One region of the Blautia sp. MSK20_18 genome, then DNA from elsewhere that is predicted to be linked to it. Evidence: predicted binding sites of a transcription regulator. Region 1 holds the regulator's gene; the other holds the start of a gene.
What was found. Region 1 encodes Rex, which represses fermentation and respiration genes when NADH is low (regulators of the CRP and FNR family bind a similar motif). Its sites were predicted from a motif close to ATTGTTAANTANTTAACAAT; they were not measured.
Positions count from the first base shown of each region.

Region 1 (9,568 bases):
CCGTTGCGGAAAATGCATCCGACGGCGTGATCGCCCCCATGCTTTATATGGCTATCGGCGGGGTGCCGCTGATGTTTTTGTACAAGGGTATCAATACCATGGATTCCATGCTTGGATATAAAAATGACAAATATCTTTATTTCGGCCGTATTGCGGCAAAGCTGGATGATGTGGCCAATTATATCCCTGCCAGGATTTCTGGATGGCTGATGGTGGCAGGAACTGTTTTTACAGGAATGGATACAAAAAATGCGGCAAAGATCTACAAACGTGACCGGAGAAATCATGCAAGCCCCAACTCTGCTCAGACAGAGGCTGCCATGGCCGGAGCGCTGGATGTACAGCTTGCGGGAAATGCATATTATTTCGGGAAATTATATGAAAAACCCACGATCGGGGATCCGATCCGCCCGGTGGAGCCGGAAGATATCAAAAGGGCTAACCGGCTGATGTACGCGGCATCCATACTGGGTGTGGTTGTATTTGGACTGCTCAGTGCGGGGATCCGGTTCGGGTTATTAAGGTAACAATAAATACAGACAGGAGAATGACCAATGACAAAACACATACATGGAGGAGACGTATATAAACATAAAGACTGCCTGGATTTTTCGGCAAATCTGAATCCTTTGGGAACACCGGAAAGTGTGAAGCAGGCCATTATCCACAGTCTGGATCATATTGCACAGTATCCCCAGGTGGGATGCGGCGTTCTCAGGGAAAGGATCGCAGAATCGGAAGGGGTAAAAGCGGAAGAGGTAATATGCGGTAACGGAGCAGCAGAAGTGATCTTTACGCTCTGTCATGCAGTAAAGCCAAAGCGGGCTCTGATCCCGGCGCCTACTTTTGCGGAATACGGACAGGCTCTGGCCAGCACTGGCTGTGAGCTGGAATATTACATGCTGACGGAAAATGACGGTTTTGTGCTCAGTGAAGCATATCTGGATATCCTCCATAAGGGACTGGATATGGCTTTCTTATGTAACCCCAACAATCCTACCGGCATGCTGATCCCCCACAGGCTTCTGAAAAGGATCCTGGAAAAATGCAGAAAGCTGGATATCCTGCTGGTGGTAGATGAATGTTTCCTTGATTTTGTAAAGGAACCGGAAGAGTATTCTCTGAAGCGTTCTCTTTCCGGGTTCAATAATCTTTTTATCCTGAAAGCATTTACAAAAAGATATGCCATGGCCGGTGTGCGGCTGGGCTATGGCCTCTGTTCTGACAGAAAGCTGATGGAAAGGATGGAGCTCTGCGTTCAGCCATGGAATGTTTCCACCATGGCCCAGGCAGCCGGGCTCCAGGCACTTACAGAGACGGAATATGTAGAGGAGGGAAGACAGCTTGTTTTTCGGGAGGCACAGTGGCTGAAGGATGAGCTGGTCCGCATTGGGTATAAAGTATTTCCGTCGGAAGCAAATTATATTTTCTTTAAAGGACCGGAGGAGCTCTTTGACTTCTGTCTGCGCAAGCGGATCCTGATCCGTGACTGCAGCAATTATCCGGGACTTACAAAGGGGTATTATCGGATCGCGGTAAAGCGCCATGAAGAAAATGTAAAACTGATCGAAGTACTTGAGGGAGGTATATTATGGCAAAAGCAATAATGGTACAGGGAACCATGTCCAATGCCGGAAAAAGCCTGCTGGCTGCGGGACTTTGCAGGATCTTTAAGCAGGATGGATATCGTGTGGCTCCTTTTAAATCACAAAATATGGCGCTGAATTCCTTTATCACAGAGGATGGTCTTGAGATGGGACGGGCCCAGGTCATGCAGGCAGAGGCAGCCGGGATCCGGCCGTCTGTCCTGATGAATCCGATCCTTCTGAAGCCTACCAATGATGTAGGATCCCAGGTGATCGTAAACGGAGAGGTTCTTGGAACCATGAGTGCCAGGGATTATTTCAAATATAAGAAGACCCTGGTCCCGGATGTGATGAAGGCGTACAACGCTCTTGCAGCGGAAAACGATATCATTGTCATCGAAGGTGCGGGAAGTCCTGCCGAGATCAATCTCAAGGATGAGGATATTGTAAATATGGGTATGGCAAAGATGGCCAAGGCACCGGTCCTTCTTGTGGGAGATATTGACCGTGGAGGTGTTTTTGCCCAGTTGATCGGTACGGTGGAGCTTCTGGAGGACGATGAGAAGGCTATGGTAAAGGGGCTGATCATCAACAAATTCCGCGGAGATAAGACTATTCTGGACCCTGGTGTTGTCATGCTTGAGGAAAGAAGCGGGATCCCGGTGGTGGGGGTGGCGCCTTATCTGGATATCCAGGTGGAGGATGAGGACAGCCTGACGGAGCGTTTTGACCGGAAGCAGGAAGCCGGTGTCATTGATATCGCAGTGGTCCGTACACCAAGGATCTCCAACTTTACGGATTTTAATCCTTTTGAGAGCATTCCCGGAGTTTCTCTCCGCTATGTAAAACACCCGAGAGATCTTCACTCTCCGGACATGATCATCCTTCCTGGAACCAAGAACACCATGGGTGATCTGATATGGATGCGGGAAAGCGGAATGGAGGCAGCGGTTCTCAAGGAAGCCTCCAGAGGCAAGCTGATCTTTGGTGTCTGCGGTGGCTATCAGATGCTGGGCGAGACCTTAAGCGATCCTCATGGCGTTGAAAATGGCGGTTCCATGAAAGGAATGGGACTTCTTCCCATGGAAACGGTATTTGCCGAAAAGAAAACCAGGACCAGGGTGCAGGGGCATTTCGGTCAGCTGTCCGGTGTGTTTGCTCCTCTTTCCGGTGCGGAGATCGAGGGCTATGAGATCCATATGGGCGAAAGCATCCTGAAGGACAATGCAGGAACAGCCACGAAGATCACAGACAGCGTCAGCGGTAAGAAAAAAGAAGAGGGTGCTTTTGCGGGAAATGTGTGCGGAACCTATATCCACGGCGTTTTCGATAAGGAAGCATCTGCAGAGGCGATCATCCGCGTGATCGGCGAGAAAAAAGGTATTGATGTGGAAAATATGACAGGCGTGGATTTTGCGGCATTTAAGGAACAGCAGTATGATATCCTGGCTGCAGAGCTGCGGAAGCATCTGGATATGAAAAAAATCTATGAGATACTGGAAAACGGGATTACGGAGGAAGAATAGAAATGAAAGTTGAGCTTGAAAATGTAAAACCCATGGAGATCGAAAAAAGAAGCTTTGAGATCATCACAGAAGAGCTGGGGGATACTCCCCTGATTCCGGGAACAGAGCTGATCGTAAAACGCTGCATCCACACAAGCGCAGATTTTGATTATGCAAAAAATCTCTGCTTCTCGGAGGGGGCAGTGGAGATGGCCATGGACGCCATCCGCAATGGCGCCTGCATCGTCACAGATACCCAGATGGCAAAGGCTGGGATCAACAAGCGTGCACTTGCCCGCTACGGCGGTGAGGCTTACTGCTTCATGTCCGATGAGGATGTGGCAGCCCTTGCAAAAAAGAACGGGACTACCAGAGCCACAGCCAGCATGGACAAGGCAGCAGAGATGGATAAAAAGCTGATCTTTGCCATTGGAAACGCACCTACCGCACTGGTACGTCTTTATGAGCTTATTGAGAACGGAAAGCTTTCTCCTGAGCTGATCATCGGTGTGCCGGTAGGCTTTGTGAATGTTGTGCAGTCCAAGGAGCTGATCATGCACGCAGATGTGCCTTATATTGTGGCAAAGGGACGCAAGGGTGGAAGCAACATCGCTGCGTGCATTGTAAATGCCCTGCTCTACATGATCGATAACCGGAGAGATTAGGAGCCGGTAACCTCCTTCAGAAGCTGACAGGCAGGCAGAAAATCCTTGGATGGAATGGAGGAGCAGGAGAGGACCAAGGTGACCTCGGCTCCGTTTTCTCTGAGAACCTCCAGTCCCAGACCATGGTTCCGGGCTCTGTCTGTCAGTTCACTGCCTGTGAGAGAACAGGGGAGAGTAAGGGCAAGGCTGGTTCCTGCGGCTCCTGTTTGGATCTGGCAGTCCTGGCCGAAGGTTTCCCTGACAGCCTGGGAAAGAGCCTTCAGCTTCTGGGAATAAAGGCGGCGGAGCTTTCTTGTCTGGGAAGCCAGATGCCCGTCGCGGATAAACTGGCAGAGTGCGATCTGTTCTGCCTTGGAAGCAGTCTGATTATAAAAGGCTGCTTTTTTTGTATATTTTTCCCGGAGAGAGCGTGGCAGTACCATGAAGCTGACACGGATGGAGGGCAGCAGCAGCCTGGAAAAGGAACCGATATAGACAACGTTTTCACCACCTGCAAGACCGAAAAGTGAAGGCGTCGGCTTCTGGAAATAAACAAATTCGTTTTCGAAATCATCCTCAATGATCAGATGGTCATTGATCTCTGCATGACGGATCAGCTCCAGGCGTCGTTTTACCGGCATGATCTCGCCCCATTTCGTCATGTGAGCAGGAGAAACATAGATCACATCGCAGCTTTTGTCCCGGTAATGGACATCAAAGCCGTAATCCTGAAAGATGGTGCTGCATGTGGTGAAGGACGGTGTGGGGAACGAAACGGTTTTCCGTTCATGGATCAGAGGGCAGAGGATCTGGAGAAGGGGCTGGAGACCGGCCCCTACTACAATGTCATCCGGGGAGCAGATCACATTTCTGCGTTCCCGGATATAGTCTGCGAGAACCTCCCGGAAATCGCTTTCGCCCTGGGGTTCGCCATAAGAAAGCATACGGTCGCCCTGGCGGAGGGCGCTTTTGATGTAACGCTGCCACAGATCAAAACGGAAGCTTTCCCGGTCAACACCGGAAGAGGCAAAATCATAAAGGCAGGGCGTGATATCCTTATCCTGTTTTTCGGGGGTAAGCAGATGCTGCTTGGAAGCAATGCCGGTGACATAATAGCCGCTCTGTGCCCTGGCGATGATATAGCCGTCTGCTGCCAGCAGAAGATAGGCATTTTCGATGGTGGTACGGCTTAGCTTCAGCTCCTGGGCGCATTTGCGGAGGGAGGGCATTTTGCTTCCGGGAAGGAGACGGCCTTCCAGGATCAGCTTCCGATAATAGTGGTAAACCTCCAGATAAAGGTGTTCTTTTTTGTGTTCTGCAGATATATTTAACATAAGTATGATGATTTCCTTCCAAAAATGATTGCGTAAACCTGACAGTTCATTCTATAATATTACAGAAAAAAACTCAAGACTGGAGAATTACCATGAAAAAAATAGCAGTGATCAATGATCTTTCCGGGCTGGGGAAATGTTCACTGACAGCAGCGATCCCGGTGATCTCGGTGATGGGGGTCCAGGCGTGTCCACTTCCCACCGCTGTTTTAAGCAACCAGACCGGTTATGAAAGTTATTTCTGTGAGGATTTCACAGAGCATATGGAACCATATATGGAGCAGTGGAAAAAAAGAGGATTTTTCCCGGATGGGATCTATACTGGATTTCTTTCTGATGATAAGCAGGCAGACAGGATCCTGAAATTTATGGATGCGTTTGCAGGGAAGGATACTCTGATCCTTACAGATCCGGTGATGGGGGATGACGGCGCGGTTTATCCGATCTATACAGAAGAGCTCCGCAGCCGGTTCTGCGAACTGACACGTCGTTCCTATGTGATCACACCGAACCTTACGGAAGCCCTCCTTCTTCTCTACGGAAAAGAAAAAATGGAGGATATCTGGAAGGAACTGCAAAAGGCATCAGAGTCCCGGCGGATGGAAGAGATCCGGGAGATCGGGTGCGGACTTGCCCGGAAATTTTCACTTCCTGCCGTTGTGATCACCGGAGTGGATCACAGGGAGGAGGGGCAGCCTCTGAAAATGGGGAATCTTGTCCTGGAAAACGGAAACAGCTCCTGGGTATTCGCAGAGAAATCCGGCGGAAGCTATTCCGGGACAGGAGATCTTTTTGCATCCGTGCTAAGTGCAGGGCTGGTAAAAAGATATTCCATGAAAACCTGTGCAGAGCTGGCCGTGGATTTTATCTCGGCATCGATCCGGGATGCGGTGGAGGAAGGAACAGACCGTAACGATGGTGTATGCTTTGAACAGCATCTCGGCATGCTGCTTCCATAAAAACATAAGGGGATAAAAAAGAGCTGACCGTCAGGCCAGCTCTTCCCATTTTTCATAAAGCTCTTCCAGTTCTTCAGCGATGGCTGCTTTTTCGCGGCTCAGCTTTGTACATTCCGCTACATTGGTGCAGACATCCGGAAGGACCATAGTCTCGTCGATCTCGCTGTCTCTTGTTTCCAGCTCTTCGATACGGGCTTCGACTTTTTTCAGCTCGGCTTCCCGTTTTCGTTTCTTTGCCTGTTCTTCCTTCATCTGCTGCCAGGAAAGCTTGTTCTCGGAAACCGATTTTTCTTCGGCAGGTGCCTCCGGAGAAGTGCTTCCCGGTGCATAGGTACTGGTCAGCTCCTCCTTCTTTTCCAGATAGTAATCATAATCACCGATGTAATTTACCACTGCTTGGTTTGTCAGCTCCATGATCCTGGTCGCAGTCTGATTGATAAAGTAACGGTCATGGGATACATAAAGGACTGTACCGGTGTAGCTGACTAGTGCTTCCTCCAAGATCTCCTTGGAAGCAATATCCAGATGGTTGGTAGGCTCGTCAAGGATCAGGAAGTTGGCTTCGGAAAGCATCAGCTTTGCAAGGGAAACACGGCCTCTTTCTCCACCGGAAAGTGCGGAGATTTCCTTGAAAACATCATCTCCGGTAAAGAGAAATGCAGCAAGCATATTTCGGATCTCGGTCTCTGTGAGAGTCGGATAAGTATCGGAGATCTCCTGGAAAATCGTCTTGTCCATATGCAGAACATGATGTTCCTGATCGTAATAACCGATCTGCACCTTGGAACCAAGGGAAAATTTGCCGGCATCTGCCTCAATAAGACCGTTGATGATCTTCAGCATGGTGGTCTTTCCGGTTCCGTTGTTTCCGATCAGTGCCACACGCTCGCCGCGTTTGATATCAAAGGAGATATCGGAGAACAGGGTCTGTCCCGGAAAGGCCTTGGAAAGCGCTTCCACGTGGAGCACATCGTTTCCGCTTAACACCCGTGGTTCCAGCGAGATACGCATCCGGTCCTGGAGCTCAAGAGGCTTTTCGATCCTCTGTACACGGTCCAGCATTTTTTCACGGCTTTCCGCACGCTTGATGGATTTTTCACGGTTAAAGGATTTCAGCTTGGCGATAACGGCTTCCTGATGCTTGATATCCCGCTGCTGATTTAAGTATGCCTTGTACTGTGCATCACGAAGCTGAGCCTTCTTGAGAGCATAGGCAGAGTAGTTGCCGCTGTATACGCGGGTCTGTCCGGCTTCGATCTCAATGACCTTGGTGACTACCTTATCCAGAAAATAACGGTCATGGGAGACGATAAAAACAGCTCCCGGATAATTCAGAAGATAAGTTTCCAGCCAGGAGATGCTTTCCATATCCAGGTGATTGGTTGGCTCATCCAGAAGCAGGATATCCGGCTTGGAAAGAAGCATCTTGCCCAGCGCCACGCGGGTTTTCTGACCGCCGGAAAGAGTTTCGATCTGCTTGTCATAATCTTCCTCCGTGAAGCCGAGACCCTTTAAGACACCGGTCAGCTCACTTTTGTAAGCGTATCCGTTCTCCAGCTCAAACTGATGGGTCAGGCGGGTATAGGTTTCCATCAGACGGTTCAGCTCATCACCGGTCACCGTGTTCATTTCCTGTTCCATATTGCGGATACGGCGTTCCATATCGATGATGTGCTGCTTGGTGGTAAGAAGCTCCTCGTAGATGGTATGATGTCCGTGGATATCCTGGTACTGGGCAAGATAGCCGATATTTTTATCCCGGGCAAGCACCACGGTACCGGAATCAGCAGAAAGCTCCTGCATGATGATCCGCAGCAGTGTGGTCTTTCCTGCACCGTTGCATCCGATCAGAGCAGCCTTTTCACGGTCTTCAATGTGAAAGGATGCATCATTTAAAATTACTTTTTCGCCAAAGGCCTTGCATATATTCTGACATGATAAAATCATAAAAACTGTCCTCCTGTATAAAGAATCACCCCTGTTTATGCCTGAACAGGGAAAAATCCTCCACCTATTATAACGGAAACTGCCGGGATTTCAAAGAAAAAATCAATTATTAGAAAAATTATAAAGAAATTTGTACAGAATAGACAACTTTAATTGACAGGAAAATGTCAATTCGTTATAATTAACCTAGTGTAAGGTAAGGAGGAAAACTATCGTGGAGACAAAACAAATCTCGAAAGCGGTGATTAAGCGTCTGCCACGCTATTACCGCTACTTAGGAGAGCTGATGGAAGACAATGTAGAACGTATTTCTTCCAATGAGTTAAGTAAGAAGATGCATACCACAGCTTCTCAGATCCGTCAGGATCTTAATAATTTCGGCGGTTTTGGGCAGCAGGGGTATGGCTATAATGTACACTATCTTTATACAGAGATCGGTAAGATCCTGGGACTAGATACCGTTCATCCGATGATCATCCTGGGTGCCGGTAATCTGGGACAGGCACTTGCCAATTATGTGGATTTTGAGAAGCGCGGGTTCAGGCTGGTTGGTATCTTTGACGTAAATCCTGTGCTTGAGGGCATCGCAGTCCGTGGACTTGAGATCCAGATGCTCAGTGAGCTTCCGTTTTTCCTGAGAGAGAATAACGTGGAGATCGCGATCCTGACACTTCCCAAGAATAAAGCCAAGGAAATGGCAGATATTCTGGTGGAGAACGGGATCAAGGCAATCTGGAATTTTGCACATCTTGATCTTGAGACACCGGATGATGTGATCGTAGAGAACGTTCATCTTTCCGAGAGTCTGATGACACTGTCTTATAATCTCAGCAAATACAGGCAGGAACATGTGGATAAGTAAGAATTGTTAAGCTGCCGGAAACGGCAGCTTTCTCTATGACAGAGGGGAGGCAGAAGACAGAATGAAGAAGCTTGTTACCTGCAAAGAAATGAAGGATCTGGACTCCACAACGATCCGTGAGATCGGAGTTCCCTCCGAGGTTCTGATGGAGCGGGCAGCACTGAAGGTGGTAGAGGAAACAGAAAAGTATCTCCAGAAGGACGAAAGGATCCTGGTAGTCTGCGGAAGCGGAAACAATGGCGGTGACGGTATCGCTGTTGCCAGATTGTTCCATCTGAAGGGGATCCGGGTAGAGTTTTATATGGTCGGAAACAAAGATAAAATGACCAGAGAGACAGCTCTTCAGTATAAGATTGCTTCCGGTTATCGTGTCCCGGAGGTGAATAACCCGCAGTGGAGTGAATATACTACTATAGTAGATGCCGTGTTTGGGGTAGGCCTGACGCGTCCGATCGAGGGGCATTATGCTGATATCATCCATGAGATGAACAGTGCGAGGGCCAAAAAGATCGCAGTTGACATCCCGTCAGGAGTGAACGGAGATACTGGCCTGGAAATGGGAATTGCCTTCAGCGCCGATCTGACTGTCACATTTGCCTACCGGAAAAGAGGTCTTTGCTTTTATCCGGGAAGACTGTATGCAGGAAGGATCGTTACCGCCGATATCGGGATCTATGAGCAGGAAGCTGTGACTGCATCTGCCGCCTGTCTGGAAAATAAAGATCTGAAGC
Region 1 is NZ_JAJCGR010000003.1:152,327-161,894, reverse strand. It holds gene cbiB (adenosylcobinamide-phosphate synthase CbiB) at 1-527, shown strand, start outside; gene cobD (threonine-phosphate decarboxylase CobD) at 555-1,607, shown strand; gene LI091_RS03310 (cobyric acid synthase) at 1,592-3,112, shown strand; gene LI091_RS03305 (precorrin-8X methylmutase) at 3,115-3,756, shown strand; gene pdxR (MocR-like pyridoxine biosynthesis transcription factor PdxR) at 3,753-5,069, opposite strand; gene LI091_RS03295 (pyridoxamine kinase) at 5,162-6,028, shown strand; gene abc-f (ribosomal protection-like ABC-F family protein) at 6,059-7,975, opposite strand; gene LI091_RS03285 (redox-sensing transcriptional repressor Rex) at 8,190-8,837, shown strand; gene LI091_RS03280 (NAD(P)H-hydrate dehydratase) at 8,899-9,568, shown strand, end outside.

Region 2 (9,568 bases), on a different contig from region 1:
TTCCTGGAAGAATTTCCCGAACTGTTCTTAGAGCTGTTTTTTCCGCAGTTTCTGGAAGCACTTTCCCCGTGATTTTTTCCTGCATAATTAGACTCATTTCTGTCTGTTTCGTAATTTTTCGCCATTTGAATTACCTCCTGATGAAGTTGATTTTACGGCTTTCCGAAGCTTTCTGCCGCTTTTTATTACAGGAAATAGTATCCCAAAAAGTTTGGAGATTATTCGCCAAAATCATATTGCTTTTTTTTCCAGTTTATATTATAATCATTCTTGTAAAAAGAATTTACCCTTCAAAAATTTTTTTTACATAACCCCTTATTTAATTATTTATACTCCCCTCGAAACACCCGGTAGCTCCCCTACCGGGTGTTTCTCTATACAAAAACAAGCCGCCGGATGACGATCACAGTTGCTCCGGCAGCTTGTTTTTTTATCCGTTGATCGGATTTACATGCACCATACAGTGCTTTACATCTTTGAATTTATTCTCGATCGTATGATGTACATTTTCCGCAATATCATGTGCATCAAAAAGGGAAATATTTCCATCTGCTGCGATCTCGATATCCACATACATCTTGGATCCGAAAAGACGGGTTTTAAGAAGGTCTACTCTTCTGACGCCCGGTACCTTGAGGATCTCTCTCTTCATGGATTCCTCAGTTTTTGCATCACAGGAATGATCTACCATCTTGTCAATGGCATCCCTGAAAATGTCGATTGATGCCTTGGCGATCATAACGCAGATCACGATACTGGCGATCGGGTCCAGGATCGGGTATCCCAGTCTTGCACCGAAGATGCCGACAAACGCTCCGATAGAGGAAAGTGCATCTGAACGATGGTGCCATGCATCTGCCATCAGGGCTCCTGAATTGATCTTCTTTGCTGCACCTCTTGTATACCAGAACATCCACTCTTTTACCACAATGGATACCGCTGCTGCAATCAGTGCAAGTGTTCCCGGAATGGCAATGGTTCCACCGGATGTGCTTTTTACGATATCACGGGCACCGGTAATTCCGATCCCGAGACCAGTGACAAGCAGCATTCCTGCAAGGACAATGGAAGAAACACACTCCATTCTTTCATGTCCGTACTGGTGCTCTTTGTCTGATTTCTTTGTAGAAAGACGGACACCGATAATTACGATGAAGGTGCTTCCCACATCTGATGCAGAATGAATGGCATCCGAGATCATCGCTCCTGAATGTGCCACAATACCTGCGATCAGTTTAAATACAGATAATAAAAGATTTACCAGAATACTGATCCCGGATACCTTCATTGCTGTCTGCTGTTCCCATGAAGCTGTTTTTTCTGTATCATGTATAATTGTTTTGTTTTCTGTGTGTTCCATAAACAGAATCTCCTTTTAAATATATGATCAGGTTCTTCTTATGGCACAACATTTTCCGTGAAAAAACCGGCGGTTCCTTCACTACTCGCTGCAGTGCGATTTTCCGCCGGTGTTCTTTCTTTTCTGTATAGGGATATCCCAGCTTCTACCTTCTGTTCCATCCATATTTTGCAGTAAAAAAGACATACCTGCGAAACATACACTGTCCCGCAGATATGTCTGAAAGCAAAGTCACATTCTGCTTCACCTCATATTCCGTGAATGCAGGTTCTTTGCAATTACGTTTAAATCCATATCCGCTGCCGCTTCCTGCGGCCCGGCCCCATGCCTTCGATAAATATTTTCGATTCCGAAAAGCATCGCCTGCTCAGTTTGTACTGTTGATCTCGCATCCTGTTCGAATGTAATGCAGTGCAAAGAGAATTTTTGCAGTCTTACGGGTCTCCCGCTCAACTTCTCAGAAAGGATACACCATATGCCCTCTGTTAGTCAAGCCAAAGTTTTTTATTTTACAGGTAGATATCTTCAACTTTCTGTTTATTCCATGTCTGGAAACATGCTTCGCACTGCACAGTTCTATATCAAATAATAGATCCTCAGTTGTTTGTCAAAAAACCGGGAGCGGATAAATCCACTCCCGGTCAAATCTACGATCTGTATTCAGTTGGAATGATCGATTATGCCTGCGGGCCAGCAGCAACGAGTGCTTTACCAGCAGCATTTCCTTCATATTTAACAAAGTTCTTAACGAATCTTGCAGCAAGATCTTTAGCCTTTGTCTCCCACTCTGCAGCGTCTGCATATGTGTCACGTGGGTCAAGGATTGCAGGATCTACGCCTGGAAGCTCTGTCGGAACCTCGAAGTTGAAGAATGGGATCTTCTTTGTCGGAGCTTTAAGAATAGATCCGTCAAGGATAGCATCGATGATACCACGAGTATCTTTGATGGAGATACGTTTTCCAGTTCCGTTCCATCCTGTGTTAACGAGGTATGCTTTCGCACCGCTCTTCTCCATTTTCTTAACGAGCTCCTCAGCATATTTTGTCGGGTGAAGCTCAAGAAATGCCTGTCCGAAGCAAGCGGAGAATGTAGGAGTAGGCTCTGTGATTCCACGCTCTGTACCAGCAAGTTTAGCTGTGAATCCGGAAAGGAAGTAGTACTGTGTCTGCTCCGGTGTCAGGATAGATACTGGAGGAAGTACGCCGAATGCATCTGCGGACAGGAAGATAACTTCTTTCGCTGCCGGTGCAGAAGATACCGGGCGAACGATGTTCTCGATGTGGTTGATCGGGTAGGAAACACGTGTGTTCTCTGTTACGCTCTTGTCAGCGAAGTCGATCTTTCCATCTTTATCAAGTGTTACGTTCTCAAGAAGAGCGTTTCTCTTGATCGCATTGTAGATGTCCGGCTCAGACTCTTTGTCAAGGTTGATAACCTTAGCGTAGCATCCACCCTCGAAGTTGAATACTCCGTTGTCATCCCAGCCGTGCTCGTCATCACCGATCAGGAGACGCTTAGGATCTGTGGAAAGTGTTGTTTTACCTGTTCCGGAAAGACCGAAGAAGATTGCTGTGTTCTCTCCGTTAAGGTCTGTGTTTGCAGAGCAGTGCATGGAAGCGATGCCCTTAAGCGGCAGATAGTAGTTCATCATGGAGAACATACCTTTCTTCATCTCTCCGCCGTACCATGTATTAACGATAACCTGCTCACGGCTTGTAATGTTGAACATTACAGCTGTCTCAGAGTTAAGACCCAGCTCTTTGTAGTTCTCAACTTTAGCCTTGGATGCGTTGTAAACAACGAAATCCGGCTCAAAGTTCTCAAGCTCCTCAGCTGTCGGCTGAATGAACATGTTTGTTACGAAGTGTGCCTGCCATGCAACCTCAACGATGAAACGGATAGCCATACGTGTGTCTTTGTTAGCTCCGCAGAATGCATCTACTACGAAAAGTTTCTTGTTGGAAAGCTCCTTCTTGGCAAGATCTTTAACTGCATTCCATGCTTCCTGAGTTGCCGGATGGTTATCGTTCTTGTACTCATCGGATGTCCACCAAACTGTGTCCTTGGAGTTCTCATCCATAACGATATATTTGTCTTTAGGAGAACGTCCTGTGTAGATACCTGTCATTACATTGACAGCACCAAGCTCACTGACCTGACCCTTCTCAAATCCTTCAAGCTCCGGTTTGGTCTCTTCCTCAAATAATGTCTCGTAGGAAGGATTGTACACGATCTCAGTTGTTCCGGTAATACCATACTTTGTTAAATCGATTTTTGCCATCTTAACATTTACCTCTCTTCTTTAATAGTAATTATGATAGCCACCTACTGCTGCAGGTTTTTGTCATCCTGCCATAGGAATTGGTCATTCCAACATCCCTATCCACAATTATACATAAATTGTACGTAAAAGCAACCAAAAAAATTCATTTTCCGCAAAAAAATGATAAATCTTTAACAGTGACGTTTTGGTACTGTCAGATTTTACTCCATCTATACTTGACTTTTTCAGAATAATGGCTACAATATATCTGATTATAGTTATTATATATATTTATAATAGCAACTATATGATTTTAATATATAGAAAGAAGTGATTTCTGTGTCAGATATTCCGGTTAAACGTAATCATATGAAAATCCCCTGGCACAACTACGTAAGCGCCAGGAACAGCCAGCCCATCACCGAAGCTTCTCTTTCCGAAAAAGCTTCCCTGATCGGCCGTACAGGCATGATGCTTCTCTCCTGTGGGACCGGTGCCTGGCGGGTACGGAGTTCCATGAATACATTGTCAGAAGCACTTGGTATCACCTGTTCCGCAGATATCGGACTGATGTCTATAAGCTACACCTGCTTTGACGGTGAGAGCAGTTTTTCCCATGCACTTAGTCTGACTACCACCGGCGTAAATACTTCCAGACTGAACAGGCTGGAACATTTTGTCAGTGATTTTCCTGCGGAGGGTATCCATATGAGCGGTGAAGCACTGCACAGTCAGTTAGATGAGATCGAGCGGATCCACGGGCTTTATTCCCCTGCATCCTTGGGACTGGCTTCTGCACTGGCCTGTGGTGCATTTACTTTTCTTCTGGGCGGTGGCCCGCTGGAAATGATCCTGGCTTTTGCAGGCGCAGGCATCGGAAACGCCATCCGCTGCAAGCTTGGCAAGCATCATTTTACTCTGTTTATGTGCATTGCAGTTTCTGTTTCCTCTGCCTGTCTTGTATATGCAGGCTTCCTGAAACTGGCAGAGCTTCTGTTCCACATTTCCGTCCAGCATGAGGCCGGATACATCTGTTCCATGCTGTTTATCATTCCGGGCTTTCCGTTTATCACAAGCGGGATCGACCTTGCCAAGCTGGATATGCGTTCCGGTCTGGAACGACTGGCCTACGCCATTATTGTTGTAATGGTGGCTGCTGTCTCTGCCTGGCTAATGGCACTGCTTCTTCATCTGAAACCTGTGGATTTCCTGCCTCTGGAGCTTTCGGCAGCTCAGAGGATCCTGTTCCGGCTTCTGGCAAGCTTCTGCGGGGTATTCGGCTTTTCGGTCATGTTCAACAGCCCTGTCCGTCTAGCCGCAGCTGCCGCCTTCATCGGCGCACTGTCCAACACTTTACGTCTGGAGCTTGTTGATCTTGCCGGTTTCCCACCTGCTGCCGCGGCTTTTTTCGGAGCACTGACAGCCGGACTTCTGGCCTCCCTCCTCAAAACAAAAGTGGGATATCCCAGGATTTCCATTACCGTACCATCCATTGTGATCATGGTTCCCGGACTTTATCTCTACCGGGCGATCTACAATCTGGGGATCATGTCCCTGAATGTTTCCGCCTCCTGGTTTGCAGCTGCGATCCTGATCATCGTTGCTCTTCCCCTGGGCCTTATTTTCGCCAGGATCCTTACGGACAAAATGTTCCGCTACTGCACCTGATGGGCATACAAAAAGGACTGCTTTCTGTAGCTTCCGGTCATCAGCTATCCTTCTGATAACCGGAGCAATACAAAAGCAGTCCTTTTTTGTACATTCTATTTCATTACGATCTCATCAGCGATCCCGATCATTTTTTCCAGGCGGTCCGCAAATTTATGGATGGGGAGAAAAACGCCCAGTCCGTCATAACGTTTTCCACCATCCTCCACAGAATCCTGCCCATAATACACAAAAGCTCTTGGAAGCTTCTTCTGAATTGCCATCATGATATCCCATACAGCCGCATAGGCCTGTGCCTCCGTTTCTTTTTCCTTTACGCTGTCCGGAAGCTCATACACCAGCAGCACACCGATATGTTCGCCCATTTTGTACTCTTCTACTTCCATGGTATCTTCATCATAGGCATGGCGCTTCCGGTAGCCATACGCCAGATACATCTTTACGCCCTGCTTCTCCCTGTATATCCTGCGAAATCGGTCGTAATCCCTGTCACTTACATGGATTCCCTTTTCCCGCAGAAAATTTCCTTTTTCATCTGTGAGAAATACCGGATTCTCCTGTCCATCTGCATTGAACCTGAACGGTGCCAGAAAAGAATTTCGCAGAAGATCAAACATACTGTTCTGGCAGATTGCCATAAGGAGAGCTGTCAGATCACGGTTTTTATATGCGTCCAGCAATGCATAAGCAAATTTTTCCGGAGGAAGATATCCGCATTCTATGTCTGCATCCGCATCCATGGATTCATAGAAGGTTTCTGTCAGCCGTCTGCACGCCTCCGGATCCTTCAGAATCTTTTCGAACAAAAGCTCCGCCTTTTCCTCTCTTGGAAATAATGTGTCGTTTTCCACAAGTCCTCACCCTTTCTAATTCTTACGTTTACTGGAAAACATCAGAATAAAGCTGAGCAGAAGCAAAACATCCGATACCCAGATTGCCGGGATCCCCAGCCTCATGGACAGATTTCCTCCGCCACCGGCTCCAATGGCAAAAAAGAAAATTATTCCGAAATAATAAAGAGCCTGCTTCAGCTGTTCCGGACGTTTTTCACGACAATACACGGACAACGCCGCCGTGCCGCTTCGTAAATTTCCGATGCACATAGTGCTTGCATAGGAATAACCGCCCACCTTCCGGAAGGTCTGTACCTGCATGGCGCAGGAAAAGGATACCAGTACGGTTGCCAGCATATCCAATTCTCCCGGCATAAATCCCACAACAAAAAGGATCAGGATCTCGATCAGCAGGATCATCTGCCTCCAGTGAAGTTTTTTTGCATATTTAAAGGTACTCTGGATCCGCTCCGCCGCTACAACACCAATGGCAAAGGCTAAAATAGGAAACAGATACCTTAAACCGTCTCCCCACTGTCCTGTCATAAAATTTTGGCTCATCAGAACCACGTTGCCTGTCTGGGCGTTGGAAAACACCTCATCTCTTGTAAAGTATGTGTAGGCATCCTGAAATCCGCCGGACATTGCCAGAAATACACTTGTGATAAAAGCTTCTGACATCTGCCGGTCTGCGCTCTGCAGCTTTCTGCCTCCTGAAACCACTCTAAATCACTCCTGTCATTGATTTTTTTCCTCGGGTGTATTATAGTTTGCTCAGAAGCAAATGTAAAAAGTATTATTAATATCGTAAACATATTAAAATCATATCACAGGATGGAGACAATACATGATCACTTACGACTACTACCGGATCTTTTATTATGTAGCCCAGTATAAGAGCTTTACCAAGGCAGCAAGAGCTCTTCACAACAATCAGCCAAATATCACCCGCTGTATGAACAACCTGGAGCAGGAGCTGAAATGTACGCTCTTTCTCCGCTCCAACAAGGGAATCGCACTTACACCGGAAGGCCGCCAGCTTTATGAACACGTTGCCCTGGCTTTTGAGCAGCTGTCCATCGGCGAAGAGGAGATCCGCCAGAACGGAGAGCTGGAGCATGGCCTGGTTTCCATCGGCGCCAGCGAAAATGCCCTGCGTCTGATCCTTCTGGAAAAGCTGGAGCTGTTCCGCGAGCAATATCCCCATGTTCGCCTGCGCCTCTTTAACCATTCTACTCCACAGGCTGTACAGGCACTGAAAAATTATGCGGTGGATTTCGCTATTGTCACCACTCCGATCTCCATCCGCAAGCCTTTACAGAAAAAAAGTCTCCTGCGTTACCGGGAGATCCTTGCATGCGGAAGCAAATATAAGGATCTGGCTACTGCCCCTATCAGCATCCATGAGCTTCAGGATCTGCCCTTTGTAGGTCTTGCGGAAGGGACCAGCACCAGAGAAATGTATATGAATTACTTTATGGAAAACCGTGTTTCTTTTCATCCTGACATAGAGGCAGCAACTACAGACCAGGTCCTTCCCATGATCGTCCATAATCTGGGAATCGGCTTTTACCCGGAACCCCTTGCCCGGGAAGTGATCAATGACGGGAAGATTTTTGCCCTTCAGCTTAAAGAGCCACTCCCCCAGAGGGAAGTCTGCCTAGTCACAAACAGCAGTACTACCATGAGTACTGCTGTCAAAAAAGCCATTGAATTTATTGTGTAAATCCCTGAGGCGGATCAGCCATTTATATTTATTGCTCTACTGTCCGCTCAATATGCATGGCAAGATAACCGATCTCGATAGGGTCCAGCTTTTTCCCAAGGCTTTTGCCCAGGCTCTCGCAGACATCCTCTGCGATCCTGTAGGATTCCGGATATTTTTCTTCTATATATTCATTCATATCCAGCTTCAGTGTCTCCCCTGTGGAGACACGGGCTACCATATATTTGATATGGTTCATCATACGGTTGTAGGACAGGGAGATCACATCGATCTTTCTTCCTGTGGCCATCTCAATCATGGCGATACATTCCCGTACCGTTCTTGCTGTCTGCATGGCAACAGACACCTTTTCATCTCCAAGTGCTGAGTGAATATGAAGTGCCACATATCCCACCTCATGCTCGTCGATCTCAATATCCATCCGCTCCTTCAAGATCTTCTTCAATACCTCCGCCACCTTGAATTCACTGTAAAAAAGCACCTTGATATCATCCGTCAGGGGATTGCTGATCTGCTCATGATTCCGGATACGTCCCACTGCAAAGGAAATATGATCAGCAAGGGGAAACAGGATCCTTCTGTCTATGGTATCCCCAAAGGTCTTCTCAGCTTCTCTCAATATTTCATCTGCAATCTCCAGAAATTCCGGTGCTACGCTCTTTGCCAGTTCTTTTGCTGAGCCACGTTCTGTCTCCTGAGCCAGCCTGTAAATGGTACAGTCTGCCGGAGCCTCAAAACGCTGGCTGACCTTCTTTCCAAATCCCACACCTTTTCCCAGAAGTACATATTCCTGGTTTTCTTCCATATTTATGGCAATGATGCCGTTATTGTTCAATACCTTGCTCACTCTGTACATCTTTTTCCCCACCATTTTTATATATCCTGCCGCTTTTCCACATTCCACCACTGTCTGCCCCGGATTTTCAGTCGACATTTTTGTCTGCAGCTGTTGATTTTCTTTATCGTAACAGAATCTTTCTTTTGTGTAAAGTCCTTCTGACAGACAGTTATTTTCTTTGCCACAGGAAAAGCGCGCCCGGGCATTAGGCGCGCTTTTCACAAAACCAATCCTCTATATTATTGCTGAAAAATTCCCTATTCTTCCACAGTCTCTACTGCGAACAGCGGCTCTCCTGCCTTGATCTCTCCATTGGCAAGAAGGCGTACTCTCTGATTATCCTCGATCTCTGTGCAAAGAATCGGAGAACATAAGGACGGAGCGTTTTCTGTAAGATACGGGATGTCAATCTTCATCAACGGCTCGCCTTTTTTTACATGCTGTCCCTGCTCTACCAGGATCTCGAAGCCTTTTCCTTCCAGCTTTACAGTGTCAATGCCGATATGGAGGAGTATAGGAAGATCTGTATCTGTCTGGAATCCGATGGCATGCTTTGTGTCAAAAATAAACTCTACCTCGCCGTCTTCCGGAGCACAGATCACCGGGTCCTTCGGTGTGACTACAGCACCCTCTCCCATCATTCCTTCCGCAAAGCCTTCATCCGGCGCTGTGGAAAGGTCTGCAGCGATACCGGTTACCGGGCTGTAGACAATCGCTGTTCTGAGAATCTTTTTCTCCGGCTGCGTGTTGGCTTCGGATGTCGGAGCTGTGTTCTGAGCAGCCTCACCTGTACTTTCTGCTGTACACTCTGTATCAGACTGAGCCTGATTTTCCGCATTGTCTGTTTCTTTCTCATTTGCACCTTCAAAATATTCATTC
Region 2 is NZ_JAJCGR010000014.1:59,682-69,249, forward strand. It holds gene LI091_RS09675 (hypothetical protein) at 1-125, opposite strand, end outside; gene LI091_RS09680 (cation diffusion facilitator family transporter) at 431-1,360, opposite strand; NiCo riboswitch at 1,561-1,741, opposite strand; gene pckA (phosphoenolpyruvate carboxykinase (ATP)) at 2,038-3,642, opposite strand; gene LI091_RS09690 (threonine/serine ThrE exporter family protein) at 3,994-5,292, shown strand; gene LI091_RS09695 (DUF4866 domain-containing protein) at 5,388-6,143, opposite strand; gene LI091_RS09700 (YoaK family protein) at 6,159-6,806, opposite strand; gene LI091_RS09705 (LysR family transcriptional regulator) at 6,973-7,851, shown strand; gene LI091_RS09710 (PRD domain-containing protein) at 7,880-8,707, opposite strand; gene LI091_RS09715 (PTS transporter subunit IIABC) at 8,947-9,568, opposite strand, start outside.
Region 2: the regulator Rex is predicted to act here: its motif matches at 3,804-3,823, upstream of pckA (phosphoenolpyruvate carboxykinase (ATP)).